4 regions of the Pseudoalteromonas carrageenovora IAM 12662 genome follow, and region 2 is predicted to be linked to each of the others. Evidence: predicted binding sites of a transcription regulator. Region 2 holds the regulator's gene; each other region holds the start of a gene.
What was found. Region 2 encodes sigma-54, which starts transcription at its own class of promoters, with help from an activator protein. Its sites were predicted from a motif close to GTTGGCACGNNNNTNGNNT; they were not measured.
Positions count from the first base shown of each region.

Region 1 (8,227 bases), 1.2 Mb from region 2:
GTGAAGGCTTTGTAAGAAAACACATATTTAAATGCCACGGGCTTAAGCGTATTCAAAGCGAAGCCATGGGCAAAGGGATTGACCGTTCGCTACTTGAAAGAGTAGTTGAAGAGCTTGAAATAGATTGGTTTGAGCTGGCGCAGGACGCGTACAACAAAAAATATTCGGATACACCGCCAAATCTCGATTACAAAGACAAAGCTAAGCGCGTGCGCTACTTAATGTATCGAGGGTTTAGCTACGATGAAATTAATTTTGCAATGCAAGCACAGTAAATACAGGTGAGACTTTCAAATGCAGCACATGACTACCGCACAAATTAGGCAACAGTTTTTAGACTTTTTTGCCAGCAAACAACACCAAGTTGTACCTTCAAGCTCGCTTATTCCGGGTAACGATGCCACGTTGTTATTTAACAACGCCGGTATGGTGCAGTTTAAAGATGTATTTTTAGGCGCGGAATCACGCCCATATACACGTGCGACAAGCTCGCAGCGTTGTGTACGTGCCGGTGGTAAACATAACGATTTAGAAAACGTTGGTTACACGGCGCGCCACCATACATTTTTTGAAATGTTAGGTAACTTCAGCTTTGGTGATTACTTCAAGCAAGAAGCAATTAAGTTTGCGTGGGAGTTTTTAACTGAGGTTGTTAAATTACCTCAAGAAAAACTACTTGTTACTATTTATCACGACGATGAAGAAGCATTTGAGTACTGGTCAAAAGATATTGGCTTAAGTGAAGATCGCATTATTCGTATTGCTACCTCAGACAACTTTTGGTCTATGGGTGATACAGGCCCGTGTGGTCCGTGTTCTGAAATATTTTACGATCACGGTGAGCACATTTGGGGTGGACCTCCAGGCACTCCAGAGGAAGACGGCGACCGCTTTATTGAAATTTGGAACCTCGTATTTATGCAGTACAACCGTCAAAGCGACGGTACTATGCTGCCATTACCTAAGCAATCTGTTGATACAGGCATGGGCCTTGAGCGTATTTCTGCTATTTTGCAGGGCGTGCATTCAAACTATGAAATCGATTTGTTCCAAGGCTTAATTGCAGCAGCTGCAAGCGTAACTAACGCGCAAGATATGGACGATAAGTCACTTCGCGTAGTAGCAGATCATATTCGCTCATGTGCGTTTTTAATCTCAGACGGTGTTATGCCATCTAACGAAGGCCGTGGTTACGTACTTCGTCGTATTATTCGCCGTGCGGTTCGCCATGGTAATAAGTTAGGTGCACAAGGCGCGTTTTTCTTTAAATTAGTTGCTGCACTTATTGAGCAAATGGGTCAAGCGTACCCAGAGCTTGCTAAGCAGCAAGAAATTATTGAAAAAGTATTACGCATTGAAGAAGAGCAATTTGGTAAAACACTTGAACGTGGCTTAGCTATTTTAGAAGAAAGCTTAAGTGACCTTAAAGGCGATGTGATCCCAGGTGATTTAGTATTTAAACTTTACGACACGTATGGTTTCCCTGCCGATTTAACCGCCGATGTTGCACGTGAACGCCAAATGACGATCGATCATAAAGGCTTTGAAGAATGCATGGCTGTACAGCGTAAAACTGCACAGCAAGCAGGTAAATTTGGTGCAGATTACAACGAGCAATTAAAATCAGAAAAACTAACTGAGTTTAAGGGCTACGACAGCACGCACCATAGCGCGACAGTGGTAGAAATTTTTGCCGGTGGCGAAGCCGTTCAGTTATTAGAAGATGGCCAAGAAGGCATTGTAATACTAGACCGCACACCGTTTTACGCAGAATCGGGCGGTCAAACTGGCGATACTGGTACTATTAGCGTTGCTGGTGGCGAGTTTAATGTTACTAACACCACTAAACTTGGTAATGCATTTGCGCACCACGGTACAGTACAAGGGCGTATTGGTGTTAACGATAAAGTAGATGCCACTATTGATGACGCACGTCGTGATAGCATCAAGAAAAACCACACAGCTACGCATATTTTACATGAAGCGCTTCGTCAGTTGTTAGGTGAACATGTAGGCCAAAAAGGCTCGCTAGTTCAAGCTGACCGTTTACGTTTTGATTTCTCGCACTTTGAAGCTGTTACAAAAGATGAGTTACGTGAAATCGAGCGTGTAGTTAATGACGAAATTCGTCGTAACTTTGCACTTAACACTGAACTTATGGCAATTGATGATGCTAAAGCGAAAGGTGCTATGGCGTTGTTTGGCGAAAAGTACGACGACGAAGTACGTGTAGTAACTATTGGTGATTACTCAATTGAGCTTTGTGGTGGTACACACGTTGAGCGAGCTGGTGATATTGGTTTATTCAAAATTGTATCTGAAAGCGGTATTGCTGCAGGCGTTCGCCGTATAGAAGCAGTAACTGGCGCAGATGCCGTAGCGTATGTAAGCGAGCAAGAGCAACAGCTTAACGATGTTGCAGCGCTTGTTAAAGGCGATAGCGCATCAGTACTTGAAAAAGTAACAGCGCTTCTTGAAAAGTCTAAAGGCCTTGAAAAGCAAATTGCTCAGCTTAACGACAAGCTAGCAAGTGCTGCAGGTGCGTCTTTACTTGATTCGATAGTAGAAATTAATGGCGTTAAGCTATTAGTTGCAAACGTTGAAGGTACTGAGTCTAAAGCGCTTCGCGGTATGGTTGACGACCTTAAAAACAAGATTGGCTCAGGTGTTATTGCCCTCGGTGTTGCCAGTGGCGACAAAGTAAGCCTAATTGCCGGTGTAACTAAAGACTTAACAGGTAAAGTTAAAGCCGGTGAGCTTGTAAACCACATGGCTTCTCAAGTCGGCGGTAAAGGCGGCGGCCGTCCTGATATGGCTCAAGCGGGTGGTTCTCAGCCTGAAAACTTAAACGTAGCGCTTGATAGCGTAACAGCTTGGGTAACCGAGAAAGTTTAAGATTACGTGGCACTTATTGTCCAAAAATATGGCGGCACTTCAGTTGGCTCAGTAGAGCGAATAGAGGCGGTCGCCGACCTTGTTGTTAAAACTAGGCAACAAGGACATCAAGTGGTTGTGGTGCTCTCGGCTATGTCGGGAGAAACCAACCGCTTAATTAATCTCGCCAAACAAATTGATACTCGCCCGAGTAGCCGTGAACTAGATGTATTAATTAGCACCGGAGAGCAGGTGTCTGTATCGCTTCTAGCTATGGCTATTATAAAGCGTGGCCATTCGGCCGTAAGCCTACTTGCTGATCAAGTTAATATTCAAACCGACAACATGTTTGGCAAAGCCCGAATTGAGGACATTGCTGCTACGCGTTTAAAGCATGAGCTTGAACATAACCGCATTGCTATTATTGCGGGTTTTCAGGGGCGTGATGTAGAAGGCAATATTACAACGCTTGGCCGTGGTGGCACAGATACCTCAGCAGTAGAAATTGCCGGCGCAATAAAAGCCGATGAATGCCAGATCTATACAGACGTTGATGGCGTATATACTACAAATCCTCGTGTTGAACCTAATGCACGGCGAATGAGCCAAGTAACCTTTGCTGAAATGCTAGAGATGGCCAGTTTAGGCGCTAAAGTATTGCACATTCGCTCTGTTGAGGCGGCAGGTAAACACAATGTTCCGCTTAGGGTGCTTTCAAGCTTTAACCCTGATGAAGGCACATTAATTAGCTTTGAGGAAAGCGATATGCCAAGTAAGGTTGTTTCGGGTATTGCGTTTAATCGCGACGAATGTTTAATTAAGGTACAAGGTATGCCAAGCAGCACTCAGTACCTTGCAAAAATTTTGAAACTTTTTGCCGATAATGGCGTCGAAATAGATATGATTAATCAAGATAATCATAACTTTGAAAAAATAGACTATGCTTTTACTGTGCACTCGAATGACTATCTGCAAGCGCTTGAATTAATTACTGAGCAACAAGCTCAATTAAGCGCTGATAATATTAGCGGATTAACCACAGTGGCTAAAGTGTCTGCTGTTGGAATGGGTATGAAATCGCATTCTGGTGTAGCTAGTTTATTTTTTGATGCATTAGCGCAGGAAAATATTAACGTGGTTTTAGTCTCTACGTCAGAGATTAAAATTTCAGTTTTAATAGATGAAAAGTACCTAGAGTTGGCTGTTCGTGCATTACATAAAACATTTTTAACGGAAAATGAGTAGTTTGGGAGTTTTTACTTACTTTTCAATCGATTTTTCATTAATATGTTTAAGCGGAATCTTATAATTTTTATTGGAACATGGGAGCAAGAGAATGCTAATGCTAACTCGTAGAGTAGGTGAAACCCTAATGATTGGTGACGAAGTAACAGTTACCGTTCTAGGTGTTAAAGGAAATCAAGTTCGAATTGGTGTTAATGCACCTAAAGACGTATCTGTGCACCGTGAAGAGATTTACATGCGCATACAAGCTGAGAAGTCGAACCCTAATCCGGGCAATGCTTAATCAACACGTATACGTAGTTGAGTAATTTACTCAGCTAGTTAAAAAGCCACTCACTGAGTGGCTTTTTTGTTTATAAAATCGAGTGTTTCTGGGCTTAGTATTTGTTTTGAGATGTATTGCATACCGCTTTTATTTTTAATTAACAAACCGTTTGGTGTATTTACTACCTCAGTTATATCTTGCCATGCTAGTTGGTAGCTTTTGTAATGATTAGAGGATTTAATCCCTTCATCATCAAAAGTGAGCGTAACCTCGGAGCCTGATGCTCTGCTAAACATTTGCCTAGTAACCCACCAAGGTCGGCGGTAGTAAAATGCTACGCATTCCAGCACGGCTAACATGATCATAAATGTACCTAGGTAATGATCGTCCAATCCATAAATCCCAAATAAACCAAGCGCAATAAGTAGTACTAGTAAAAAATACTTGGGTTTGGCGCGTTTACTATAAGGAAGTGACTCGTCAAAGCACTCGTAAAAATAAGGTTTATCAAGCGTGTAGGTAGTTGTGAATGCCATATTGTATTTACTTAAAGCGTATTTTTTGACATTTTAACAGTAAGCCCCTAAATGAGCAGCTTTAAAGTGAGGATTTTATTGCAGGCACAAAAAAACGGCTCGTAAGCCGCTTTTTTCTAAAGGCGAAGAATTAACAGTTAGTTTCTTCTGCGTTAACGCCTTCTTTTACATTTTCACATGCATCTTCAACAGAGTTTTGCACGTCAGTTACTGCTTCATCAATGCGCTCACCAGCCTCTTCTGCGTGGTTGTCTTCACAACCCATCATGAAAAAACCTGCAAATACTGCGATTAGTGCTGCTTTTAAAGTTGTAGAGTTCATAGTGTAATTCCTTGTAAGTATTAATTAATTTAGTGTTTGTTAGTCGTATGCCTTATCTACCTGGGTGATTTGCCACGTAGCGCACCTGAAACTAATGAAATCACTAAAAGTACTAAAAAGATAAAAAATATAATTTTTGCTATACCAGCTGCGGCACCTGCGATGCCACCAAAACCTAACACTGCAGCGATTAAAGCAATAACTAAAAATGTGATTGTCCAGCGTAACATTGTCTTCTCCTTGGTTTATCAAATCGTTCGAAATAACTAATGCCAGTTACATGCCAGCTTATTTTATTGTTATTTATCAATTGCTTAATTGTTTTTTGATAATTATAGGTGACTATTGGCTTAGTAATTTTTACGCTTTGTTATGTAACTTATTCACACCTATGTAATTTTAGTAAACAAGATATATAGATAGCTAAGTTTAACATTTTTTGGTAAGACCAATTTACATTTTATCAATTGGCTTTAACATTACTATACCTGTAACGCGCTATTTTTAATGGTATTTATGGATTGTTAAAGTTATGGATATAACCTTTGCCTATAACCATTATTTTTATCATCTATACGTAGCGGTGTTTATGGCTGTTTTAGCTATGTTAACCAAGGGGGTGATATGTTATTTTTATTTTAATTGGTTTTACCAATTTACAAGGTGTAGACAAAGCTATTAGTTTTGTTATCATCCGGTGAATAATTATTTAAATAAATCGATTTTTTATTTCGATGTGGGTTTTAAGGGGGAGAGTAATGGATATAGGTGCTCTACTTACAACTGCAGGTAGCTTAATGCTAACCGGTATGGTTGGGGTGTTTGTATTTTTGTCGATATTAATTGGTGCGGTTGTTCTTATGTCTAACTTGGTTGCGCGTTTTAGTGAACCAGAAGTGACAACACCAGTTAAATCACCGTCTTTTAAATCTCAAGGTGTGCCTAGTGAGCACATCGCTGCTATTAGTGCTGCCATTGCTCAGTACAAATCAAATAATAACTAAGGGGCACACACATGGCTAAATTAAAATTAACAGAATTAGTATTACGCGACGCTCACCAGTCTTTATTAGCAACACGTATGCGTTTAGACGACATGCTTCCTATTGCAAGCAAGTTAGATGATGCAGGTTATTGGTCGATTGAATCATGGGGCGGCGCAACATTTGATTCATGTATTCGTTATTTAGGTGAAGATCCGTGGGAGCGTATTCGTGCACTTAAAAAGGCAATGCCAAACACTAAACAGCAAATGCTATTACGCGGCCAAAACCTATTAGGTTACCGCCATTATGCTGATGACGTAGTTGAAAAGTTTGTAGAGCGCGCACACAAAAACGGTGTTGATGTATTTCGTATTTTTGATGCAATGAACGACGTACGTAACCTAGAAACTGCAATTAAGGCGGCTGTTAAAGTTGGCGCGCATGCGCAAGGTACTATTTCGTATACAGTAAGCCCAGTCCATACGCTTGATATGTGGCTCACTCTTGCAAAACAGCTTGAAGATATGGGTTGTCACTCAATTTGTATTAAAGATATGGCGGGTTTATTAAAGCCATACGATGCAGAAGAGCTTATCAAAGCACTTAAAGAAACTGTGTCTGTTCCTATTGCTATGCAGTGTCATGCTACTACGGGGCTAAGTACTGCAACGTATCAAAAAGCAATTGATGCAGGTATTGATATGCTTGATACCGCTATTTCTTCTATGAGTATGACTTATGGTCACTCTGCAACAGAAACTATTGTAGCGATTGTTGAAGGAACTGCTCGCGATACCGAGCTTGATTTAAATCAGCTTGAAGAGATAGCGGCTTACTTTAGGGACGTACGTAAAAAATACGCTGCGTTTGAAGGTAGCCTTAAAGGGGTTGATGGACGAATCTTATTAGCTCAAGTACCTGGTGGCATGTTAACTAACATGGAAAACCAACTTAAAGAGCAAGGCGCTGCCGATAAGCTAAATGAAGTGTTACTTGAGATCCCACGTGTACGTGAAGACTTAGGCTTTATTCCACTTGTAACACCAACATCGCAAATTGTAGGTACACAAGCTGTACTTAATGTGCTTACTGGCGAGCGTTACAAAACAATTACCAAAGAAACTGCCGGTGTACTAAAAGGTGAGTATGGCTTAACGCCAGCACCTATGAACAAAGAGCTGCAAGAGCGAGTGCTTGATGGTAGCGAAGTTATTACATGTCGTCCTGCTGATAAGATACAGCCAGAACTTGCAACGCTTGAAGCTGAGTTACTTAAAGAGGCAAAAGAGCAAGGCTTAACGCTTTGTGATGATCAAATAGACGATGTACTAACTTATGCGTTATTCCCACAAGTTGGCCTTAAATTTATTAAAAACCGTAATAACCCAGATGCGTTTGAAGCAGTACCAAGTGCTGACGATGAAGCGAATAAACCGGCTGCAAAACCAGCAGGTAAAAATAGCGTAAAAGCAGAGCAATACAGCGTTAAGGTAGATGGTAAAGTTTATGATGTAGTTGTAGCGCAAGGCGGAGAGCTTAAAGAAGTAACCCTTAAAGACTCTGAGCATTTACCTCAGTCTGCATCGGTTGCTTCTGGCGAAACTTTGAATGCACCATTAGCCGGTAATATTTTTAAAGTAAAAGTAAAAGCGGGCCAAGTAGTTAACGAAGGTGATGTAGTTGTAATTATGGAAGCCATGAAAATGGAAACCGAAGTACGTGCAATGCATACCGGTACTATAGCTGAAGTGCTTGTTTCTGAGGGTGACTCGGTAACAACAGGCGACGCAATTATAGCGTTAGCTTAAGGGAGAGTTTAAATGGAAGCACTTTTAAACCTTTGGCATGCTACAGGTATTGCTAACTTTACGTTTCCTGGTTTGGTAATGATTGCAGTAGGGTGCTTATTATTGTTTTTAGCAATTGCTAAAAACTTTGAGCCACTGTTACTACTGCCTATTGGCTTTGGCGCAATACTTACTAATATTCCTGTGGCGGG
Region 1 is NZ_LT965928.1:2,997,010-3,005,236, reverse strand. It holds gene ALFOR1_RS13630 (regulatory protein RecX) at 1-275, shown strand, start outside; gene alaS (alanine--tRNA ligase) at 295-2,895, shown strand; gene ALFOR1_RS13620 (aspartate kinase) at 2,902-4,119, shown strand; gene csrA (carbon storage regulator CsrA) at 4,211-4,402, shown strand; gene ALFOR1_RS13610 (YcxB family protein) at 4,453-4,920, opposite strand; gene ALFOR1_RS13605 (hypothetical protein) at 5,051-5,242, opposite strand; gene ALFOR1_RS13600 (DUF1328 domain-containing protein) at 5,299-5,472, opposite strand; gene ALFOR1_RS13595 (OadG family protein) at 6,001-6,246, shown strand; gene oadA (sodium-extruding oxaloacetate decarboxylase subunit alpha) at 6,258-8,036, shown strand; gene ALFOR1_RS13585 (sodium ion-translocating decarboxylase subunit beta) at 8,049-8,227, shown strand, end outside.
Region 1: a site for sigma-54 is predicted at 5,512-5,530, ahead of ALFOR1_RS13600 (DUF1328 domain-containing protein). Genes of this name have one in related genera too.

Region 2 (8,227 bases):
TTATGGTGATGCTAAAATACCTGCTTACGACATGATTAAAACATCGGTTAATATTATGCGTGGCTGTTTTGGTGGTTGTTCGTTCTGCTCAATTACAGAGCACGAAGGGCGAATTATTCAAAGTCGCTCACAAGAATCAATAATTGAAGAAATTGAACAAATTAGAGATAAAGTACCAGGCTTTACTGGGGTTATCTCTGATTTAGGTGGGCCTACGGCTAACATGTATAAACTTCGATGCACGAGTAAAAAAGCAGAGAGTACGTGTCGTCGTTTATCGTGTGTTTATCCCGATATTTGTAAACACATGGATACTGACCACACACCAACAATCGATTTGTATAAAAAAGCCCGTGAAGTAAAAGGCATTAAGAAAATTTTAATCGCTTCGGGCGTACGTTACGACTTAGCTGTACGCGATCCTCGATACGTTAAAGAATTAGTAACGCATCATGTTGGCGGTTATTTAAAAATTGCACCTGAGCACACTGAAGACGGCCCTTTATCTAAAATGATGAAGCCGGGCATGGGCGCGTACGATCAATTTAAAGAATTATTTGATAAGTACTCAAAAGAAGCTGGTAAAAAACAGTATTTAATTCCGTACTTTATATCTGCTCACCCAGGGACAAAAGACGAAGACATGGTAAATATGGCTTTATGGCTTAAAACGAATGACTTTAAGCTAGACCAAGTGCAAAACTTTTACCCTTCACCAATGGCAAATGCGACGACTATCTATCACACTGAAATGAACTCGCTTCGTAACATCAAAAATAACGCTGAGGTGGTGCCTGTTCCTAAAGGGGCTCGCCAACGTCGATTACATAAAGCGATTTTGCGCTATCATGATGCATCAGGCTGGCCTATGATCCGTGAAGCATTGCGTAAAATGGGTAAAGCTAATTTAATAGGTAAAGGTCCTAATTGCTTAGTGCCAGAAGAAGGCCGAGATGAAAAAGCAGGTAAAGGCGGAAAAGGTCGTCCAGCTTTAACGCGCCATACCGGTTTTAGCCAATTTAAAAAGGCGAATACAAAACCCAAAGTGGGCGGTAATCGTCAGCGAGCAAGGTAATAGCCACGCAAGCATAAAATTTATAAGCTCTTTATTGTCAAATTAGCATGGGCAATAAAGAGTTTTTACTAAAAAGCGTCAGATAACCATAAGCGTAATTTAAGCGACCATAAAGGCTGGATGCCTGTAAGCCCTTGCGTCATTTTGCTATCTTTTAAAATAATGTAGGAAGGCGTTACTTGTCCTTGCCAATCGGCAAATATCTCACCATTTTGATCGTTTATTGTTGTAAAGGTGTAGCTTTTTTCATTGAGATAGCTATGAAGATCTTGATCCGAACCCGACTTTATCGCAATGGTCACTACCGAGTAACTATTGTCAGTTGCAAGCTCGTTTATAGCTTCAGAGGTAATACTACAAATAGGGCACCAAGTACCCCAAAAATAAATAAGCGTTGGTTTGCTTTGGCTAATTTTACTTAGGTTTATGGACTTGTCTTGGTAGTCTATTAACTGCAATTGCGGATTAGCTGGCATCACAGGTTGTCGCCACCAATTGATAGCCGTATAAATTATGGAAAATATAAAACCATACACCAACACACTCTTTAGTGTTGAAAGCCCTTTATGTTTGAGTGATTTTTTAGGTTTGCTTTTATTACTAGCTGCCATGAGAATACTTATTTAAATCACTTTTATAAAACGGTTTAAATTTATACCAGCAACCAGGTAGCAGTACCTAAAAAGGCAAATATACCAACAATATCTGTTACGGTCGTGAGCACAACACTGCCTGCTAATGCAGGGTCAATATTCATTTTTTTCAATATAATAGGAATACTTGCACCAGCCACACCCGCGACGACTAAGTTCATAAACATAGCAAAAGCGAGTACGCCACCAAGCATAAAATCCCACTGCCAAAGTGCTATTACACCAGCAATTAAAAGAGACCACAAAATACCGTTTAACGCGCCAATGGCAAGCTCTTTCATCATTAAGAAGCGTTGGTTTGTTTGATTTATATGACCTACAGCAATACCTCGAATAACGAGTGTTAAAGATTGACTGCCAGCAACGCCCCCCATAGAAGGCACAATACCGTTTAGCACCGCCAAAATAGGCAATACATCTAAAGTACCTTCGAAAAAGCTTGCTACAAAGGCTGCTGCAAGAGCGGTTAATAAGTTTACACCTAACCAAACTGAGCGTTTTTTTGAGCTTTTTAAAACGGGTGCAAAGGTATCTTCTTCGTCATCAAGGCCCGCTAAGCTCAAAAGGCTATGCTCAGCGTCTTCGCGTATTACATCAACAATGTCATCAATGGTTACACGGCCTAAAAGGTGTGCGTTATCATCAACTACCGGTGCAGATATCCAGTTATGACGCTCAAAAAGTTGTGCAACTTCACTTTCATCCATAGAGATTGGAATAGATTCACAATCTTCGTCCATTAAATCAAGAACGATTTTTTCTGGTGGGTTAGTGAGTAAGGTGCTGAGTGATAATGCACCTAAAAAACAGTTATGCTTATCAACTACATATAAGTCATCAGTGCCTTCAGGTAGCTCGCCTCTAAGTCTAATATAACGAAGCACTACATCAAGAGTAACATCAGGGCGAATGGTTACCGTATCGGTGTTCATTAACGCGCCAGCAGAGCGCTCTTGATATGATAGGGCTTGAGTTGCCCGCTCTCTGTCTTGAATATCCATTGCGCTAACAACGTCTTTATAGACGGTGTCAGGTAGGCTTCGTAGAACTTCACCTAAATCATCATGCCCCATGTCTTCAGTAGCGGCGGCAATGTGTTCAGGCTCCATTTGAGCAATAATGCCTAAACGTACATCTTCAGAGAGTTCTTCAAGAACGTCACCCTGTACGTCAGGGTCAACTAATTGCCAAAGTAAGCGACGGATTTTGTGAGGTGATGATTCTAGTAAAAGTGCGGTGTCACAAGGAGCTGTTTTTGCAAGCATGCGCCTAACTTGAACAAATTGACCACTATTGAGTGACTTGGTCACCTGTTTTAATTGTTGTAGTGGATAATCTTGTTCAAAAGCTTCAGGCATTGGCGTCCTTTATAAATTTTTATATTACTTTAGGGGAGGCGGTGAGTGTACAGACGCACTAACCTTATTTATAAGCTTAACCGGGTAAAATTTTTTATTACTAAAAGTTAAGCCTAATTATTCTTGTTCATTAAATCGTTGTGCTATTAGTTGTCCAACAGCATGTAAGGCTTGCTCAGAATCGGGGCCTTCACACACTACTTTAACTTCTTTACCTTGGCTGCTTTCTAGTAGCATTAATGCAAGTACGCTATCGCCAGCTGCTTCTTTATCATCTTGAAATAGTGTAATGGTGGCATCAAACTGCACGGCTAATTGCGCAAGTACAGTGGCAGCTCTGGCGTGTAAGCCAAGTTTGTTTTTTATTAAAAAAGCGTCTTCACAATGCATAAGTTACTCTATGTAAGCTGAACTGGTGATTATTCGGCTGTATTATTTTTCTTGTTCGCGGTGTCTAATTTTTACGTTAGGGTGTGTCATCGCAAAGCTCTCACCAATTGTTTGTGCTAAATACACCGAACGGTGTTGCCCGCCCGTACAGCCAATGGCAATCGTTAAGTAACTACGATTATTACGCTCTAGGTGTGGTAGCCATGTTTGTACAAATGTTTGAATTTGCCAAGTGAATTTTTGTACTATGCTGTGACTCGCTAAGTAATCTTTAACAGGTTGGTCTAAACCATTTAAAGGCTTAAGCTCTGGCTCCCAATGCGGATTTGGCAAAAATCGAGCATCAAATACGTAGTCAGCTTCTTTAGGAATACCGTGTTTAAAGCCAAACGATTCAAAGGTTACAATAAGTTGCTTATCTTTTTTACCGAGAATTTTTTCACGAATAGACTCAGCTAACTGATGAACACTTAAGTCGGTTGTATCGAGCATAAAATCTGCGCGGGTTACTAATACATCTAGCAGTTGTTTTTCTTTTTTTATCGCTAAATCAAGTGGTAACGAGTCAATAGAAAGCGGGTGTAATCGGCGTGTTTCAGAAAAGCGTTTGATCAGAGTTTGATCGTCACTATCTAAATAAAATAAAGTGGGATTTGCAAAGCCCGGGAGGTATTCAAGAATATCGTTAAACTCATCTTGCTCTTTAGGGATGTTACGCACATCTATGCTTACAGCAATTTTATCGTAGGTATCCGATACGCTTCGCACTAAAGAAGGCAGTAGGTTTACTGGAATGTTATCTACGCAATAATAACCTAAATCTTCTACAACGCGTAAAGCAACCGACTTCCCAGAACCAGAGCGGCCACTTATGATAATTAACTCCATTTATCACCCTTTTAAACTACGATTGATTAACAATAACTTGGTAAAGCTCAGCATCGGATTTTGCACAGCGTAACTGTTTACAAAATTCTTTGTCATTTAGTTTATCAGCTATGGTTGCGAGAGTCTTTAGGTGCTGTTGGTTATCACCATCTGGTACGATGAGTGCAACAAATATATCAACAGGGCGGTTATCAATCGCATCAAAATTTATGGCTGTCTCGCTTACAAGCACTATTGCTAATGGCTCTTCTGCGCCACTCATTCTTCCATGAGGAATTGCAATACCACGGCCTATGCCTGTGCTACCAAGCTTCTCTCTATTCATTAGAGCACACAAAATATCTTGCTGAGAAAGATAAGGAAGCTTTTCATGAGCGAGTTCGCTAATAAACTCTAAAATTCTTTTTTTGCTATTAAAAAGGACCGCAGCTTTGCTGCAGTCCTGGCATATAAGTGAGCTTAATTTCATCATATTAGTGTCGAGCAAGCTTCTCTTTGTGTTTAATAACTTGACGATCGAGCTTGTCAATCAACGAGTCTATGGCAGCATACATGTCTTGATGTTCGGTAGATGCAAATAACTCTGCACCACTTACATGGATTGTAGCTTCAGCTTTTTGGTTAAGTTTTTCTACATCGAGAATGACATGAACATTGTTTATATGATCAGAATGCCTTTCTAGCTTTGCAAATTTATTATTTACGTAGTCTCTTAATGAATCAGTAACATCTACATGACGACCAGTTAAGTTTAGTTGCATAAGCGTTTTCCTCTTTGTTTTGCGTCTTATATCAAACTCTTTCGTTGATTAGACGGTGGAATAGCCAGAGATTCGCGGTATTTTGCGATTGTGCGTCTAGCTACTTTAATTCCTTGCTCAGCCAATATATCCGCAATTTTACTATCACTCAATGGTTTTGCTGAGTTTTCTGCGGCAATCAGTTTTTTAATCAAAGCGCGTATTGCTGTAGATGAACACTCACCACCATTTTCGGTGCTTACGTGGCTTGAGAAAAAGTATTTAAGCTCAAATATACCACGTGGCGTGTGCATATACTTTTGAGTAGTTACACGCGAAATAGTCGACTCGTGCATCTCTACCATTTCAGCAACATCGTTTAAAACCATAGGTTTCATGGCTTCTGGACCGTGTTCAAAAAAGCCCTGTTGTTGCTTAACAATACAATTAGTTACTTTTAGTAGTGTGTCGTTTCTACTCTCTAGGCTCTTTATAAACCATTTAGCTTCTTGTAAATGAGAGCGAATAAATTGACTATCACCACTAGATTTAACTGTTCGTGACATAGCTGCATATTGGCTATTAACACGTATCTTAGGCATGCTATCTGGGTTTAGCTCAACTACCCAACGGCCTTTTATTTTTTTAACTGATACATCGGGGATCACATACTCTGATTCTTCCCTTACAATAGTATCTGCTGGCTTAGGGTTTAGAGTGTGAATTAACGTCATTACTTCTTTAAGCTCGTCTTCTTTGAGCTTAGTTTTCTTCATTAATGTACGATAGTCGCGAGCCGCTAATAGATCAATATGATCGGTTAAAATCATCTTTGTTTCATTGATAAAAGGCGTATCTTTATCAAACTGATTTAGCTGAATACACAAACACTCTTGTAAGCTACGAGCTGCTATACCCACCGGATCAAACAACTGAATACGTTTTAAAACGGCTTCTATTTCATCAAGTTCAACTTCGCCCTCGTCGTCGTTCTCTTGATTAAAGCTTTCTAAAATATCTTCACAGCTTAGCGTTAATATACCTGAGTCATCGACTGCTTCAACAATCGCTATTGCAATTGCTTCATCAGTAGGGCTAAACGGCGTGAGCTGTAATTGCCACATTAGGTATTCGTGAAGAGTTTCGGTTGAAGCACCTTGGTAAATAGACTCATCTTCTGGCATAGGGCCTGATGATGAAGCAGGAGCTGCGCTCATGTACTCATCCCAGCTTACATCCATAGCCATTTCGTCACTTACTGTGTCTTTAGTAAGTGCTTCACCACTGTCTTGCTCGTACTCGCTTGGTTTTTCGTCGGCATTAGCACTTACGGTTAATTCATCGTTATCTGCTTTTTGCTCGTTTTTGCCAGCTGATTCTTCCGTGTAATCTTGTTCATCTACTTCTAGAAGCGGATTGCTATCAAGCGCTTCTTGTATTTCTTGCTGGAGATCCAATGTACTGAGTTGCAACAAACGAATTGCTTGTTGCAGTTGTGGAGTCATTGTAAGTTGCTGGCCCATGCGCAGCTGTAATGATTGCCTCATGTATCTCTAACAATCCTTTTATGTTGTTATAATTAATACTAGCAGATGCTTAAAGACATGGCGTAAATGTTACAGCCTAAATTGCTCGCCTAAATAAACATCGCGTACCGTTTTATCATTTAATACGTGCTCTGGTGTACCAGAAGCGATTAACTCTCCATGAGAAACAATGTAGGCTTTTTCACAAACATCAAGGGTTTCTCTTACGTTATGATCGGTAATTAATACACCAATCCCACGATTTTTAAGATGTTCTATTATTTTCTTTATATCTAACACCGATATAGGGTCTACACCTGCAAAGGGTTCGTCGAGCAATATAAATTTAGGATTAGCAGCTAGTGCGCGTGCAATTTCTACGCGGCGTCGCTCACCACCCGATAAAGCCATACCTTGGCTGTCTCGAATATGTTGAATACTAAATTCATCTAACAAGTTGTTAAGCGTATCTTCTCTTGCTTTTTTGTTAAGCTCTTTCCGCGTTTCTAAAATAGCCATTAAATTTTGATAAACGGTAAGTTTTCTAAAAATTGATGACTCTTGTGGTAAGTAGCCTATGCCTAATCTAGCACGACTATGCATAGGTAAAAGAGTAATATCGTTCTCATCAATAGAAATTTTGCCTTTATCACTCGGTACAAGGCCCACTATCATATAAAATGTAGTGGTTTTACCTGCGCCGTTAGGCCCAAGCAATCCAACAATACTGCCAGCTTTGACTTCTAGACCAACATTTTTTACTACTTCACGGCCTTTATAGCTTTTTGCTAATAGCTCTGCTTTTAATGTACTCATGGCTGGCCTTTGTCACTTTTTTTTACTTTTTTAGGCTCAACAGGCACTAAAATAGTGTGAACGCGATCGGTAGAGTTTTCATCTTTTTCGGCGCTAATTAATTGCTGTTGCATGTCGTATGTAATACTTTTTGCATTGATTTTTTGCCCCGCTTGAGCGACCTCAGCATCGCCAACTAGCGTTAAAAATCGCTTAGCAACATCGTAGCGTACTTCGTTTGCACTGGCGCTCATTACTGTGCCGTCAGCTTGTTTTTCTTCAAAATAAGCTGGGCTACCTGTTGCTATTAGTAATTGCTTGTTATCACCTAAATCTTCGCGTTTGTGTACTTCTAATCGGTCAGCTGTAATACGACGATTACCGTGAATAATCTCTACGTTTTTTTCAAAAATCCCTACATTAGCTTTTAACTGGCCTTCTTGTTTGTCAGCGCTAATTGAAATTTGATTGGCAGCAGGAGAAGCTTCTTGTTCTGCTGCATAGCCATTAAAAGCAAGTAGAAGAGTTGGAATTATAAGTATTTTAGAAATTTTATTGGTCATAGTATATGGTTCGCGTATGGTTAATTAGTTTAATCACTTCAGTTTTTAAGTCGGCTTCAAGGCCTTTACCGGTGATTTTTAAATTGGGTCCAGTGATGACAACAGGTTGCTCCGAGCGCATTGTTAATAGTTCTATATCAACCTGAATATTATCAGCGTTGATTTTGTCTATCATGGCGTTATCGGTTAAGTTTTTGGCAACTACATTACCTTCTAATATCAACTGTTTGTCTTCGTAT
Region 2 is NZ_LT965928.1:587,915-596,141, forward strand. It holds gene ALFOR1_RS02730 (YgiQ family radical SAM protein) at 1-1,075, shown strand, start outside; gene ALFOR1_RS02735 (protein disulfide oxidoreductase) at 1,144-1,686, opposite strand; gene mgtE (magnesium transporter) at 1,728-3,086, opposite strand; gene ALFOR1_RS02745 (HPr family phosphocarrier protein) at 3,204-3,476, opposite strand; gene rapZ (RNase adapter RapZ) at 3,519-4,364, opposite strand; gene ALFOR1_RS02755 (PTS sugar transporter subunit IIA) at 4,381-4,833, opposite strand; gene hpf (ribosome hibernation promoting factor) at 4,838-5,125, opposite strand; gene ALFOR1_RS02765 (RNA polymerase factor sigma-54) at 5,152-6,651, opposite strand; gene lptB (LPS export ABC transporter ATP-binding protein) at 6,721-7,446, opposite strand; gene lptA (lipopolysaccharide transport periplasmic protein LptA) at 7,443-7,988, opposite strand; gene lptC (LPS export ABC transporter periplasmic protein LptC) at 7,978-8,227, opposite strand, start outside.

Region 3 (8,227 bases), on a different contig from region 2:
GCACGCGACAAGGTACAATTTAATATGTGGATGATCCCACTAATATGGCTAACTATTTTTAGCTTCACGTATTTATTTAAATCTGCAAAGCAAGCATGGCTAACTCTCGGTGGGCTAAATATAACGCTCTATAGTTTATTTTTAATGTTGGGGCATGGGCTATGAAAGTAAGAGCAGATATTTTACGTACCTACCAAGGTGTTCATACTTGGACTGGGATCATTGCAGGCTTAGTACTTTTTATTGGCTTTTACGCGGGTAGCTTAACTATGTTTAAGTATGAGCTAGCTGATTGGGCAACGCCTGTAAGCGCACCTGTAACTGAGCCAAAAACCAGTGACTACCAAGCCTTAGTAGATAAAGCTATTGTGCAGTACCCTCAGCAAATGAGTAATGGCTTTTCCATAGATTTATTAACTGATCAAGCGCCGCTATCTTGGTACAGCCAAGGTAAAGAGCGAGGAATGGCACTTGATAACCAATTACAGCTTTTACATTTAAATAGTAAAAATGAGCTAGTCATTGAGCAAAAAAGCGAAAGTAAGCTCGCAGATTTAATAGACTATCTGCATCGTACCGCTGGTTTTGCTGGCGAAATTGGGCATGACCAATCAGGTGTATACATACTGGGCATTGCGTCGGTTTTATACTTTTTAGCGTTGGTGTCTGGGGTAATTATTTTATTGCCAACACTTGTAAAAACATTCTTTGCAATCAGAAAAGAAAAAGGTCCAAGCCGCTTTTGGCTCGATAGCCATAATTTAGTGGGGATCGCCAGCTTACCTTTTCACTTAATTATTGCCTTTACCGTTGTTGTGTTTGCTTTTCACGATTTAATTTATGATGGATTGTCGCCATTTTACGACGATAAATCGTTTTTTCAGCGCCCTCCTCCAGCAGCGCACAGTTACCAAATTGAAAACTTACCCAGTATAGAAAAACAGCTTTTAGCAGCAAAAAACTATGCCCCAGGCTATGAGCCAATTCATATTGCATTAAGTCGACTAAATACCAACAGCCCTACAGCAATTGTTAAAATGAGTAACGAAAGCGCAGTCGTTAGAGGCCCAGATACCGACTACTTATTTTTACAGCCGTATACATTAGAAGTCCTTAACTCGAGTTACCCCCAAGGTGAAGAAAGCCACTGGGGTAACATGGTTGCAAGCATCTTTTCGTTGCACTTTGGCACGTATGGAGGTGAATGGGGCCGATGGGGTTACTTTGTAATGGGACTATTTGGTGCGTTCTTATTTTATTCAGGTAATTTATTGTGGTTAGACAAACGTGCTAAAAAAGATGCCAATAAACGCAGTACTCTTTTTATGGCTAATTTAACAATTGGTGTGTGCTTAGGGTCAATAATTGCAGTGGTTGCCACTTTGTTAGTAGGTAAGTGGGTAAACCAATTTACAGCGAATGCAAATTACAGCTATTTATATAGCTACTATATAGTATTTTTTGTTTTTGTTGCTTACGCCTTTAAAAAAGGGTCTCAGCACACAAGTTATTGGGGTTTAGTTAGCCTTGCAGGTTTGTGCTTATGTATGGCGGGCTCTACCCTATTACAAGCCATATCAACAGAGCACTATTTTAAATATTATCAAAGTATTACTGTTGATTTTAGTGCGGTAGTATTTGCACTTATATTTTACTTTAGCGCCAAAAAAGTAAAAGCAAAATCTGCTCATAATACAAGCGCACCAAAGTAGTTTTACAACGGGGTTTAAGCTAACAAATTAAACCCCTTTTACTGCTTTGCCCCATTACAAAACGTCAGCGCTAAACACTTTACAAACCGGTATATCGCCCCCGATTAATTAAGCTTTGCTATAAGCTGTTATTCTATTCTTGCTTAAACTGGTCTAACCAGCTACAGTTTTTGAATTGAGCATTTAAAAAAGCAACAATAAGTAATGAACATACAAGCTTCAAAGCACGTCACTATAACCTGTAACGACAGGCAAACTATAAGCGCACACCTATTTACACCCACCAGCCCTATTAAAGGTGCGGTGATGATTGCCCCCGCAACCGGCATAAAACAACAGTTTTATGCAAACTTTGCTACTTACTTACAGCAACATGGCTTTGGCGTAATTACCTTTGACAACCGAGGTATTGGCCAATCGCTTAACCGCAGTATTAAAAAAAGTAAGGCCACATTACAAACTTGGGGCGAGCAAGACATGCCAGCCGTACTTGAGTATTTGCAAAAAACCTTTCCGGGCACCCGCCATCATTTAGTTGGCCACAGTGCTGGCGGGCAATTAGTCGGGCTTATGCATAATGCAGATCAGTTAAGCTCAGCGTTTAACTTTGCTTGTTCGTCGGGCAAATTAACCAATATGCGCTTGGCGTATCAGGTTAAAGCACAATTTTTTATGAATGGGGTTATTCCGGTGAGTAACGCACTATTTGGCCATACTAAATCGCAGTGGTTTGGCATGGGCGAGCCCCTACCTAAAGGCGTTGCTAAGCAGTGGCAAAAATGGTGTAACGCGCAAGGTTATGTGCAATCTGCATTTGGCGATACCGTATTTCAACACTGTTACAACACCTTAGTTATGCCGTCAATGTGGGTTAATGCCACCGACGACGACATTGCAAATAACGCGAATGTCGCCGATATGCTCTCGGTATTTTCTAAATTAAAAGCGAGTAAGTTAACCTTAAACCCTAAAGACTATGGCTTAAAAGAAATTGGCCATATGAAGTTTTTTAGTAAAAAGTCAGATGGTTTATGGTCACACGCATTAGAGTGGCTAAATAAACACAGCTAAAAAAAGGTTAGGGCGTGTTAATCTTTGATGGTTGAATTTGCAGCAGTATGTTTGGTTTTTAGGCAAGGCAGAGCCTATGAAGTGTGGTTATTCCCCATAAATAGGCGATAACGCAGCATAAATGCCAAACATGCGCTGCCCTTCGGGTTCTGCTTAGGGGCGATAAACTCTTTGTTACTCGGTTTTTACTTATTCTTACATGGATGTAAGCCAGTAGGGTAACGCAGGAGCAGTTACCGAGCCCACTAGGTTACAAACCTCGCGCCGCGATTTAATCGCCCTTAGATTGAACAAATTTCAATCCGCAAGGATCAACACGCCCTAGTTAACTGGGTTTATTTGTTTATTAATTGGCTTCTCACGCGTTACAAAATAGCAAACGAGTGAGCCGCCAGTTACCATTATTACCCCTTGCCAAAATGAGGCACTAAGGGTAATTGATAAATAAAGCGCCGAGATAATAGCCGAAAAAACCGGCGTAAAATACGAAAGCGTACCAAGCAGCATTAAGTTACCGCCAATAATTGCTTGGTTCCAGAGTGCATAACCACTGCCTACCACTATACCTGCTAAAACAAGCGTAATTGTTGCATGTATTGAAAACACCATAGCTGGTTCATCACTTAAACCATATAGCACCCACAAACTTGACGCTGTGGCTATAAAAAACAGCACTATGGCGTTTTTACCATTACTGCTTTTTTGAGTGATTACACAGTATACAGACCAAATAAACGGCGCTACAAAAGCCAATAAATAAGCCGTAGGATTACTTGCAAAGTTGTTGGTAATACTACTAATAGATAAACCACTATCACCGCCAACACACCACGCTACACCAAAAAAGGCGAGCAACATGCCAGGGTAAATCCAAAAACTTACTTTACTACGGTTAACTATAATACTGAGTAAAATAGTAAGCGTGGGCCATAAGTAATTTATAACGGCCATTTCTACTGCTTGGTGGCGATTATTAGCCAGCCCCACAAACAGCGCCAAACACACCTCATAAAGTGCAAATAAAACAGTACCCCAAATAATATAGCGTTTATTAAAACCACCTAATTTTGGCGGCCCCATTACCATAATTAAAAAAAGTGTACTTACGCTGTACATAAGCGCAGCACCACCAATGGGGCCAAATAACTCAGACACATCACGCAGCAAAGCAACTAAACAGCTCCATAATAAAATAGCGGCGATGCCATAAAGTGTATATTTATGATTAGAAAAAAAGCCCATTAACTACCTAAAAGTACTACCTGCATTTAGGGGTACGCTACCAGTAATTATGCGCTTAAACAATTGTTACTAATACTTTTATATAAAATAAAGCAAATTTTAGTAATTGACCTTTCGGTCAGTAAAGTTACAATCAATCAACACCTTAAACTCAGCAACGCCATAATGACCACACAAACAAAGCCAAATAAAAAAGAACTCACCCGAGAGAAAAACCAAAAGTTAATACTCGATGCCGCAGAGCAATTGTTTTCTCAGCTTGGTTACGATGGCGCTAGCATGAGTATGGTTGCCAAAGAGGCATGCGTGCCTAAAGCCAATATTTTATATTACTTTAAAAGTAAAGACGGCCTATACGAAGCCGTAATAGACCGCATAATAGCGCATTGGAACTTAGGGCTAGATAATGTAACCCCTGAGGACGACCCTGCTCATGTGCTTTATAACTACATTAAAAGCAAAGTAATACTTGCCGTTAATCAGCCTTTGCAATCGCGTTTATTTGCCAGCGAAATACTGCGTGGTGCACCGTACCTTCAAAACTACTTTAGAACTAATACACGCCCTTGGGTAAAGCAAAAGGTTGATGTTTTTCAAGCATGGATTGACGCCGATAAAATGGATAACGTTGACCCTTACCATTTATTATTTACCATTTGGTCAACCACACAATACTACGCCGACTTTCAAGCTGAAGTACTGCTAGTTATGAACAAATTAGAATACGATAAAACCGATGTGGCACACATTACGCAGTCAATTGCCCACATTATTTTAAAAGGTATTGGCTTAAAAATACCCGAGCAAAGTGAGGCTTAACCCATGGATAACTTTACAACCCCCGATTTATTTGACGATCACCGCGAGAGCGTACAAGTAGCCGACAGCGGCCTGCGCCATTTTGGTAAAAAAACCACGTTTAGTGGCCAAGCAGTTACCGTTACCTGCCCAGAAGACAATTCATTTGCCGCTGATATACTGCATGAAAACGGCAAGGGCAAAATATTAGTTATTGATGGCTTTGCCAGTAAACGCTTTGCTTTTATAGGCGATATAATGGCAGAGCGCGCATTAAAAAATGGCTGGGAAGGCGTTGTTATTAACGGCTGTTGCCGCGATATAGAAATACTTGCCACTATGGATTTACCCGTAATGGCGCTTGGCTCAACTCCGCGTAGTACTTTAAAGCGTGGGTTTGGTGATAAAAACCAAACAGTAACTATGCTTAGCACCACAATTAAGCCAAATGATTGGTTATACGCCGATGTAAACGGCTTAATAATTAGCCCAAACGCACTATTGTAAACCCCCGACTTACAACCAAGATGGTGCAAACACGCACCAACTTGGTGTATTTTCACCTCTAAATTGCGCCCTCTTTATTGCTTAAATTTTTATAAACACCATACAAACCCATAAAAACCTGACCGAGCGGACAACTTTATTGTATTTGGCATTGCTTTTGCTTAGCTTTTAGGCAATATAATAAGCTAACCGATTAAAAAGCGGATCAGGCTCTGTAAAATAAAAATAAGATGTTACGCAGTGAGCTGAAAAATAATAATAATTAATTCGTCTTTTTAATCACCCTAAATCTGATTATAACCAGTTGGTCAGATTTACTTTATAACGAGTGGTGATATGAGTACCAAAACACATAATAATTTTACCGGTATTTTTTGTGACCATGGCCCAAAAGCATGGCAAACACACACCCACGGCGCACTTATCAATAAGCGCCTTGCAGTAAAAGATGTATTTGCTGTTAAAGGTGAGCGCAACAGCGCAGGTAACCCTAATTGGTTTAAAGCAGCAAAACCTGCCCAGCAAACAGCAAGTGCGGTAAATAAGTTAATGAACGAGGGTTGTAGCTTTACAGGCTTTACCCACACCGATGAGCTTGCTTACAGCTTAGAGGGAAATAACATTCACTATGGGGCGGCACAAAACCCAAAACTTAGCGGTCATGCAAGTGGCGGTTCGAGTATGGGATCGGCGGCCGCCGTTGCTGCTAACTTAGCCGATATTGGCTTAGGTACCGATACTGGCGGCTCTATTAGAATACCCGCAAGTTACTGCGGCTTATTTGGTATAAGACCCAGCCATAACGTGATTGAAAAAGACGGCCTAATTCCGCTAGCTCCCCCTTTTGATACCATTGGCTGGCTTACCCAAAGTGCAGAACTACTAAGCGATGTAGGCAATGTACTGTTACCAAATCAAGCTATTAATAACGTTGATACTTTAGTAATTTGTGAGCCGTTATTTGAGCTAGTAAGCCCTGCTTTACAAACACCTATTAAGCAACTACTTGAAAAAACCAAGCCTTATTTTAAGCACCATAAAGAATTTGAACTGCCTAATAGCAACTTATTAAGCGAACTCGCTGATAGCTTTAGAATATTGCAAGGGCGCGCAATAGCTAAAACGCATAAAGATTGGCTTCAATTGCCAGGGCAACTTCCCCAGTTTGCTCCGGCAATTGCGGCACGTTTTAAAATGGCACTGGCACTAACCGCCCAAGAAGAGCAAGAAGCACTAAAAGTACAAACTCAGTGGCAAACACTAATAACTAAAAACCTAAACACAAAAAGTTGTTTATTTTTGCCAACCACACCCACAACCGCACCTAAATTGGGCACCAACACAAGCGCCTTACGTATGCAAATTATAACTTTATCTGCCATTGCGGGCTTGAGCCGCTCGGCGCAAGTTCACTTACCATTGGCTAATTTAGAAAATGGCCACCCATATGGGTTTTCATTAATGATGAGCCACGGCAACGATAAAAGCCTACTTGCCTGCGTACAACAATTAGCTGCACACTTTAAACAGGACACACCTGCATGAGCACACACAACATTGCATTTACTGCCCCGCACTTTTCAGCGACCGAGGCAGGCACCTTTATACTAAAACAAGGCGGTACAGCCACAGAAGCAATGGTAGCGGCAGCGGCTGCGATTAGCGTGGTTTACCCACATATGAACTCGATTGGCGGCGACAGCTTTTGGCTTATTGATAACCCAAACCAAAGCCACCCTACCGCAATTGATGCATGCGGGCGCGCACCAAGTGACATAAGTGCCTACAGCAATGAGCCACACATACCAGAGCGAGGTGGTTTAAGCGCATTGACTCAAGCGGCTACGCTTCGTGGCTGGCAAAAAGCACTTGAGGTAGATAAGCACGCAGCATTGCCACTAAGTACTATTTTAGCGCCTGCTATTAAGCTTGCCCGCGAAGGTTTTACTGTTACAAAAAGCCTGCAAGCGGGCTGCGAAAAACTGGCAAGTGTTGCCAATACTAACGATGCCTTTAAAGCGCTATACATCCCCAACGGTAAACCTTTACAAGCAGGGCAACACTTTAAAAATCCAAAACTTGCCAATACCTTTGAGCACTTAGCCGAGCATGGCTTAAACGCTTTTTACCAAGGGCCGTTAGCAGAGTCGTTTGCAAACGATTTAGCTGCCGCAGGCAGTGCAATTACACGCGCAGATATTGCCAATACTCAGGCCGATTTAGTAACGCCGCTCAGTGCTAATTTATCGGGCATACAGTGTTATAACTTGCCCGCCCCCACACAAGGCGTGCATTCTTTGCAAATAATTGGCGCTGTTAATAAACTAAAACATTTAGCCAAAACAGAGGCTGATTGGATGCACTTAATTGTTGAGGCAACCAAACAAAGCTTTACCCACCGCCCTACACTTTGGGCCGACCCAGATGCGCTTGGCGATGATTATAAAAACGCACTAACTGATGAGCGCTTAAATGCGCTTGCCAGCAATATAGATATGAGCCAAGCCAAGCAATGGCCATTTAATGCAGAGCCAGGCGATACCGTTTGGATGGCAGCACGTGATAAAAACGGCCAACTCGTGAGCTTTATTCAAAGTGTTTACTGGGAATTTGGTAGCGGCATTTTGATGAGCGAAGGTGGCTTTGTGTGGAATAACCGCGGTTTAAGTTTTAGTTTAAATAGCAACGATGCCAATGCCTTAAAAGCGCATAAAAAACCGGCTCATACACTTAACCCTGCTTTAGCAAAATTTGACGATGGCAGGCGCCTTGCCTACGGCACCATGGGCGGTGAAGGGCAACCTCAAACACAAGCCGCAGTATTTACAGGTTACGCGTGGCGTAATAAATCGATTAACCAAGCGGTGAGCGACCCGCGCTGGTTACTTGGCCGTACA
Region 3 is NZ_LT965929.1:352,023-360,249, reverse strand. It holds gene ALFOR1_RS17965 (hypothetical protein) at 1-165, shown strand, start outside; gene ALFOR1_RS17960 (PepSY-associated TM helix domain-containing protein) at 162-1,712, shown strand; gene ALFOR1_RS17955 (alpha/beta hydrolase family protein) at 1,917-2,783, shown strand; gene yddG (aromatic amino acid DMT transporter YddG) at 3,105-4,025, opposite strand; gene ALFOR1_RS17945 (TetR/AcrR family transcriptional regulator) at 4,191-4,844, shown strand; gene ALFOR1_RS17940 (putative 4-hydroxy-4-methyl-2-oxoglutarate aldolase) at 4,848-5,330, shown strand; gene ALFOR1_RS17935 (amidase family protein) at 5,667-6,875, shown strand; gene ALFOR1_RS17930 (gamma-glutamyltransferase family protein) at 6,872-8,227, shown strand, end outside.
Region 3: a site for sigma-54 is predicted at 5,475-5,493, ahead of ALFOR1_RS17935 (amidase family protein). Genes of this name have one in related genera too.

Region 4 (8,227 bases), 1.2 Mb from region 2:
GGTATGATTAAGCTTGCTGCTAACCAAACGGTAGCACGCATGCTAGAACGTGACGACTTTAAAAAGCGTTACGGTAGCGGTCAGCCTATTGCGATTCATGAGTTTTTATACCCGCTTGTACAAGGTTGGGATTCGGTTGCACTTGAGTCAGATGTAGAGCTTGGTGGTACTGATCAGCGTTTTAACCTACTTATGGGCCGTGAGCTGCAAAAAGTAGAAGGTCAAAAGCCGCAAACTGTATTAATGATGCCATTGCTTGAAGGCACTGACGGCGTTCAAAAAATGTCTAAGTCGCTAGGTAACTACATTGGTATTACTGATGCACCAAACGATATGTTTGGTAAAGTAATGTCGATTAGCGATGTACTAATGTGGCGCTACTACGACTTACTAAGTGGTCTTTCAATTGAGCAAATTGCAGCGCAAAAAGAACGTGTTGAACAAGGCACTAACCCGCGCGATATTAAAATTGAGTTGGCTAAAGAACTAATAGCTCGTTTTCATAGTGAAGAAGATGCGCAAGCTGCACATGACGATTTTATCAAACGTTTCCAGAAAAAAGCGCTTCCTGATGAAATCCCTGAGCTTACAATTACGATTGCAGAAGACAGTATTTTAATTGCTAACTTGCTTAAAGAAGCAAACTTAGTGGCAAGTACATCTGAAGCAATGCGAATGATTAAGCAAGGTGCGGTAAAACTTAACGGTGAAGATAAAATCACTGATACTAAACTTGAAGTAGCAAAAGGCACGACGGCTATTTACCAAGTAGGTAAACGTAAGTTTGCGAATATTACTGTAGCGTAAGCGCAGCAGTTAAAACGATAAAAACCAGCTTAGGCTGGTTTTTTTGTGCTCGTATTTTGGCAGCTAAAAGCACTAAATCTCTTTTAGTATTCCGATGCTGATAATGACTAAAAACCAAAATACGCGAGCCTGATTTAATCTATTAATTATTACGGGCACATCATCGGGTGAAGGTAGTCTATCAGCACCAATTCGCATTTTATTAAAGCGCTTACCAAAGTAAACTGCAGGTCCGCCAAGTTGCACGCCAAGAGATGCCGAGCACGCACTTAAAATCCACCCTGTATTTGTTTGATAAAAATGCCTGCCATAGTGCTTTATGTAATGCATGCTTTGTTTACTGGCTTTACTTGCGGTAATTGTTAACGCAAGTAGGCGTATTGGAATAAATTCGATTATGAACAAAATGATTTTAAGCGGTTTTAAAAAGTGGCTATTAGGTGATATATCGGTGCGCCAAGCTTGCTGCATTAAAGTGAGGAGCCGATATGCTAAAGCGCCAATGGGCCCAAATAATAAAAATATGAATATAACCACAAAGTAATTACGAGCAGTTCGTAAAATTAAGCTTTCAATTAAGGCTTTAATTATACCTGGCGCTGAGAGCTTGTTAACCTCTCTGGCAAGCAACGGCTTTAATAGCTCACGCGCGGTAGATTTTTGGCTTTGTTTTACTAACTTTGCAACACGCAGGGCTTTTTTATCTATCGCTTTGCTTTCAAGGCACAAATATAAAATGAGGCCAGCAAGAAGCTCAGGGTAAAAGGCAAATTCGAGCAGTAATACAATAATAATAAGAATAACGCTTAAAACTAGTGTACAGGCCAGGGTGGAGGCTAAATAAAGGTAGCTTTTAGGTTCACTTGGTTTATAAACTCGTTTTCCAATAGCATTAAAAACAGCAGTTAATACAGTATTTGGGTGGTACCAGCTTACCAAAGGAAAAAAGCGCTCAGCGAGGAGCGCTATTATAAAGGCAATAAAGTCCAAATGATTTTGAACAATATTGCTAAGCATTTAAAGGCTTACAGCCGTTAGCTTTTCTAAAAGCGCGACAACCATTTTAGATGAGTTGATTGAAGCAGTTTCTAAGTATTCTTCAAATGATTGCGGCGACTCTTTACCGGCAATGTCAGACATAGAACGAATAACAACAAACGGTGTATTAAGTGTAAAACACGTTTGAGCAATTGATGCGCCTTCCATTTCAACAGCAAGCATTGATGGGAAATCGCTGCGTGCTTTGTCTATACGAACAGGATCACACATAAAAGTATCACCTGTACAAATTAAGCCTACTAACGTTTTAACATCGCTAATTTGTGCAATAGTTTGCTCTGCTGCTTCTACTAATTTTGGGTGTGCTGTAAAGCCTGCTGGCATTTGTGGAACTTGACCAATTTCGTAGCCAAATGCGGTTACGTCTACATCGTGATGACGAACTTCTGACGAAATCACTACATCGCCAACACTTAATGATGGATCAAACCCACCGGCAGAGCCTGTGTTAATAACACAATCAGGTTCAAAGTTATCAATCAGTAACGTGGTAGCAATAGTTGAAGCAACTTTACCAATACCAGATTGAACAAGTGTTACTGTGTTTCCAGCTAACTCGCCAGTATAAAAAGTGAAACCTGCTTTAGTTAAAATTTGTGGGTTTTGCATTGCTTCACGTAAAATTTTAACTTCTGGCTCCATTGCGCCAATAATACCAACATTCATAGTGTTAAATTCCTGAGTTTGAATAACTTGATTATACGTGAAGTTAGCTATAAAAAACAAAAAAGCGAGCTTGTTTATGAGCTCGCTTTAAATACTTTTAGGAGAGTATTTAATTCTATTTTATATTTCGGCTAAGGCGTTTGTTTGCGCTTTAGCTTGAGAAGGCGATAACACAGCAGGTTTGTGTACGCGGTTGCGAACTGGGCGCTGGGTTTGCGCAGCTGCAGGTTTTCCTAGTTTAAACATTATTGCATCGCGAACTTCTGAAGGACGGTAGCCCGATTTAACCTTCATACGAATATGTGGAATGCCAGCCGATTCTAAAGCGCCATTTACAAACCAATCGCGTTGGGCTTTGTGGCCATCTTTATTGGCGTTGTTAACTAAGTCAACAGCGGCAACAATGGTCAACTTTTCTTTGTCGATTAATACAAAGTCGAGTTGTTTACTTTTAGCTTTTGCTAAAGCAGCACGTTTAGATTTAGCCGAAAGGCCTTGCTTACAATCAATCACGTCGATTAATTTAACACGGCTGACTATTTTATATTGATCGCCAACTGCACGTTCTAACAGGTTTAAAAATGCGCCTTCAACCTGCGTAAACACAGTTTGTTTACGGGTAAAAGGATACGGGTTTCCGCCATCATCATTAAATTTTGACGCAACAATTGAGGCCCCAACCACTAATACTAAAATTGATAATAAAGCGAATTCCATACGGTAACTCCATAACAACAAATTGACACTGCTCAACTAAAGCAATTTACGTGCCTAAAAACTTTGTGCTATGAGTTAATTACCGTATGAATTTATAAACTATCACTTCAAGGAAGTTAAGCTTTATAGCCGCCGCTAACACCTTTAACCGCAATAGCCACAGCGTCGTGTGCATGCAGTGATTCGTAATGATTTATTTGCAGCCAATAATCACTAAAGTTATCGTTTTCAAGAACCGCTTTAATTTTACGAGCAGCATCTTCACAAAACATTAAGTTTTGACCATTAAGGCGGGCAAATTCTTGCTCATCTTCGCGTTTTACTGCCGCTTGAACCGGTGTTTTAAGTTCAGCTTCTAAAGTATTAATTAAATTAACAACGTCAAATTCATCGCATGAGCTATCAAGTTTAACTTTTACATTGGCAATTGAGCGCTGTGAGTGGGGCGTAGCTACAATACCTTGCGTGGTGCCTAGCCATTCGTGCACATCTTTTTGACTTAGCGTCTCTTGGTTAAACTTTTCATTAAAGGCATTTTGAATAAGCTGCCTTGCAAGTGCTGCAGAGCACGGGCAGGTAGATGAGTAAGTTACATCTACGGTTAACTCGTAGCTAATAACGTTATTTTCAATGGTGCTGGTAAGCGTTATAGGGTAGCTTTTCCAACCGGCTTTGCCGCTTAATAGTGATTTACGACGTAGCGGTAATTCAAACTTAAACTCTATTTGCGCTTTATCACTTAAGCCTTCATGGCTTGTTATAAATGTATCGAGTGCCTGTGCAATAGTTTGCGGGTTAACTTGTTGCTCGGTAGAAAGTAGGTCGAGCGCTAAAAATAAGCGCGACATATGGATGCCTTTAGCATCTTCTTTATGCAAGTTAACAAATGCACGCGCTTTTGCATTAACGGTAACGGGTGCTAAATCTTTTGATTCAAAAATAAATGGCAGTTCTATTTCGCCCATACCAACCCAGTCTAACTTACCTGTTTGTAAGGCGGGAGCCGTATCAGCTATATCGGGCATGTTGGTTTGCATGTACGCTACTCGTTATTGGTCATAATAAAGCGCTGCATTTTACACTAAATAATTTATTGCTGAAATGATGAGTTTAAGAAGTGGGCGAATTCAAACATGAAAATTTTCTGTTTTTATCGCACAACATGAGTAGAGATAACATAAAAATGCTAAAATCTGGCAAAATAGCATGTTTATACATACACATTGCCTTCTTTATATTTAAGCATACAGCTAAGAGATAAAATTACGTATGACTGATTATTCTTTGAGCCCTTGGGTTAGGGCTCTTTCTAGCTCAATAAAGCGATTTGGTGAGTTTAAAACGGCAGCTTTTTGTTATGCTTTATTGTTATCTGCATCACTTATTTTATCGAGCATGTTTTATTACGTGGCAATTGGTGAGCTGCATATTGTTGATATTTTAGCTGTAGTATTTTTTGCAGCCGTTGTCTCGCCTCTTATTATTACTGTATTACTTAATTCTGTTCGTCAATTAGATGCCTCTTACGCTTATTTAGATAGTGCTACAAAACAAGAGAAACTCTTAAACCAAACTTTAAAAGACAATATCAATCGTTTAAACATTGAGATTGATGAGCGTAAAATGGCATTTCATGCCAAGCACCGTGCAATTGAAGAGCTACGCCGAGAAATCGCAGAGCGTAAAAAAACGCAGCAAGAATTAGCTCAACAAGGCATGTTACTCCGCTCTATTGTTGATTCATCTCCCGATTTATTTTATTACCGCGACAATAATGGTGTGTTTGCCGGGTGTAATAAAATGTTTGAAGAGGTTATGGGGAAATCAAGTAGCGAAATTATTGGTAAAAGTGCTGAACAAATATTCCCTACACACTTTTTATCTCAAGTACTAACTACCGATGAGCAAGTTGAGCAAACTCACAAGCCGTTAACTATAGATGTAGGGTACGAGGTTGAGGGTGAAAAACGTTGGTTTGAATTACGTAAATTGCCATTTATAAATGATGAGGGCGACTACATAGGTTTGCTTGGTTTTGGACGTGATATAACTAGTCGAAAAGAAGCGGCCCAAGCCCTTGAGACAGCTTACAAAGATAAAGGTAAGTTTATAGCCACGCTGAGCCACGAGTTACGCACGCCACTTAATGGTATTGTTGGCTTAACCCGTATGTTGCTTGATACAGAAATGAACAAACAACAGCGTAGCTGGTGTAATACAGTGTTTTCGAGTGCAGAAACCCTCGGTAATATTTTTAACGATATTATAGATTTAGATAAAATAGATAGAGATCAGCTTGATATCGCAACCGATTCAATAAATGTTTCAGACTTTATAAATGATGTGGTTAACTTTGCAGGTCTAATTGCTGAGCAAAAAGAGTTAGAGTTTAATATTGAGCGAAATGGCAAGCTAGACGTGTATGCATTGCTTGATCCTACACGTTTACGCCAAGTTGTTTGGAACCTTATTAATAATGCCGTTAAGTTTACCCAGCAAGGTAGAGTGACCCTAGAGTGTAGCCGTGAAAATCGTGAAGAGGGGCCATGGCTAGTTATTAAAATATCAGATACTGGGCAAGGTATTCCGCAAGAGCAACTTGCTCGAATATTTGATATGTACTACAAAGCACCAGATTTAAAAGGGACTAACGCAATAGGATCTGGCATTGGACTTGCTGTAACTAAAGCGCTTGTGAGTGCTATGAAAGGCACAATTACAGTTAATAGTACCGAAGGCGAAGGCAGCTGTTTTACAGTACAAATTCCACTTAGTTTATGTGTAGCACCTACAGAGCAGAGCTATGTGGGACGGGGCTTATATATATTACTTGTAGAAGATGTGCCGCTAAATGCTGAAATAGCAACTAACTTGTTAGAGCAGCGAGGCCATGAAGTGCTTTGGGCTGAAACCGGCGAAGATGCACTGTCGTTTGTAGAAACCGAAGACGATTTAGATTTAGTACTGTTAGATATGCAGTTGCCGGATATAAACGGTGATGTGGTTGCAAAGCACATACGATCAGACAGCCACTTTGATAAACTGCCTATAGTTGCGCTTACGGCTAACGTGCGTAGCGCTGAAGAAGAGCTTGAAGGAATTTCTATTCAAGGTGCGTTGGCTAAGCCAATTAATACAGTGAAGCTTGATAAAATGCTCGCAGATTTATTTGATATTAAGCAGGCTAAGTGTACTGAGCCACAATTAAAAGTGAGCAAAGAAGCGCTTAAAGAAATTAATGCACATTTACTCGATGTAGAAACAATAGAAGACTTTGTTAACTCAATGGGCTTAGAAGTGTTTAAGCGCAGTAGTCAATTATTTGAAAAGCTAAATCCTCAATATCAACAAGAAATGCTAACTTCACTTAACTCAAATGACAGAGAAGAGTATAAATCGGTTGCGCATAAGCTTAAGGGGGCAGCAGGCTCTGTAGGTTTAAACGACGTACAGTTACATGCAAAAGTAATGGAATATGGTGCGATTGAAGAGTCTGATGAGGTATTACAAAATTGGTTAGATGTTTTAGCAGATAAAATAAATGAAGGACAACAAGCCCTTCATTTATTTTTACAACAATTAGAGTAAACGAGTTTTACTCTAATTAAGCGTCGATTTTACCAATAAAGCGGTAACCTTCACCATGAATGGTGCTGATAAGCTCTGAAGTAGAGTTATCGCTTTCAAAGTGCTTACGAATACGACGGATTGTAACATCTACAGTACGGTCATTTGCACGAAGCTCACGTCCTGTCATGTGCTTAATTAATTGCTCGCGGCTAAAAATACGACCAGGAGAATCAAGCATTAAACGAAGTGCTCTGTATTCACCTTTAGGTAAACGTTTAGCATCGCCGCTTGGAGAAGTAAGGCAACGGCTATTTTCGTCAAGCTCCCAACCGTTAAAAGTAAGCACACCATTTGTTTCTAGTGCCGACTCTTCACCGCCTAAAGCTGTACGAGTAATAAGGTTACGCGCTCTAATAGTCAATTCACGTGGGTTGAATGGCTTAGTGATATAATCATCAGCGCCAATTTCAAGACCTAAAATACGATCAACATCATTATCACGACCTGTTAAGAAAATAAGGCCTACTTTGCGCTTTTGGCGTAATTCACGGGCTAAAATAAGACCGTTTTTACCAGGAAGATTGATATCCATAACAACAAGATTAACATCATCGTTATTTGTAAGCTTGTCATGCATATCATCGCCATCAATGGCTTCAATAACTTTATAACCTTCAGCTTCAAATAAACTAACGAGGTTGAGTCGAGTTACGTCTTCATCCTCTACGATTAGAATGACTGGCGTTTGCATTATTAATTAACCTTTTGGAATATTTTATTTACAAAAAATCGGTGATGAATTTATAACCGATTACTAGAGATTAGGATTATACCCATTTGTTAACAAGAAAAAACAAATTGGATAAAAATAAAACAGTAGGGTATCCAAAGTCTACAAAAAGGGCTGTGCAAAAACTACTGTTTAATTGATATATTCATGGATGTAGTCATTTGAATCATAAAGTCGAAGCCATTTTCCTTTGATAATTGATACATCCACCAATCAAACAAGGTACTTAAAATAATCAGACTAATTCAAAGCGAAATTATATCATTTTCTAACCTTTCATCAATGTATGTGATACAGCAAAGCCAATAAAGTTCATAATTTGCTTGGTAATATTTATTTAATGTAATTAAATAATGTTACTTGTTTACCACATGCATTCTAAATGAGGTCATTAAATACTAATTCAAGGATAAATTTTAAATAAATGCACTTTTAAGTGATCTTTGTTTAAGGGATCGTAATTATAAATCGAGTACCGTGTTTCTCTTCAATATCAAACATTATTCTGCCACCTAGCGCTTGAGTAACTAAGTTATAAACTAGGTGCATGCCCAAGCCGCTGGCGCCTTGCCCTCGTTTTGAGGTAACAAATGGGTCAAATATTCTATTTTTAATGTT
Region 4 is NZ_LT965928.1:2,984,402-2,992,628, reverse strand. It holds gene tyrS (tyrosine--tRNA ligase) at 1-807, shown strand, start outside; gene ALFOR1_RS13560 (cobalamin biosynthesis protein CobD/CbiB) at 880-1,824, opposite strand; gene mtnN (5'-methylthioadenosine/S-adenosylhomocysteine nucleosidase) at 1,825-2,532, opposite strand; gene ALFOR1_RS13550 (DUF2726 domain-containing protein) at 2,653-3,249, opposite strand; gene folE2 (GTP cyclohydrolase FolE2) at 3,366-4,286, opposite strand; gene arcB (aerobic respiration two-component sensor histidine kinase ArcB) at 4,519-6,837, shown strand; gene arcA (two-component system response regulator ArcA) at 6,854-7,570, opposite strand; gene ALFOR1_RS13530 (sensor histidine kinase) at 8,057-8,227, opposite strand, start outside.
Region 4: a site for sigma-54 is predicted at 3,289-3,307, ahead of ALFOR1_RS13550 (DUF2726 domain-containing protein). Genes of this name have one in related genera too.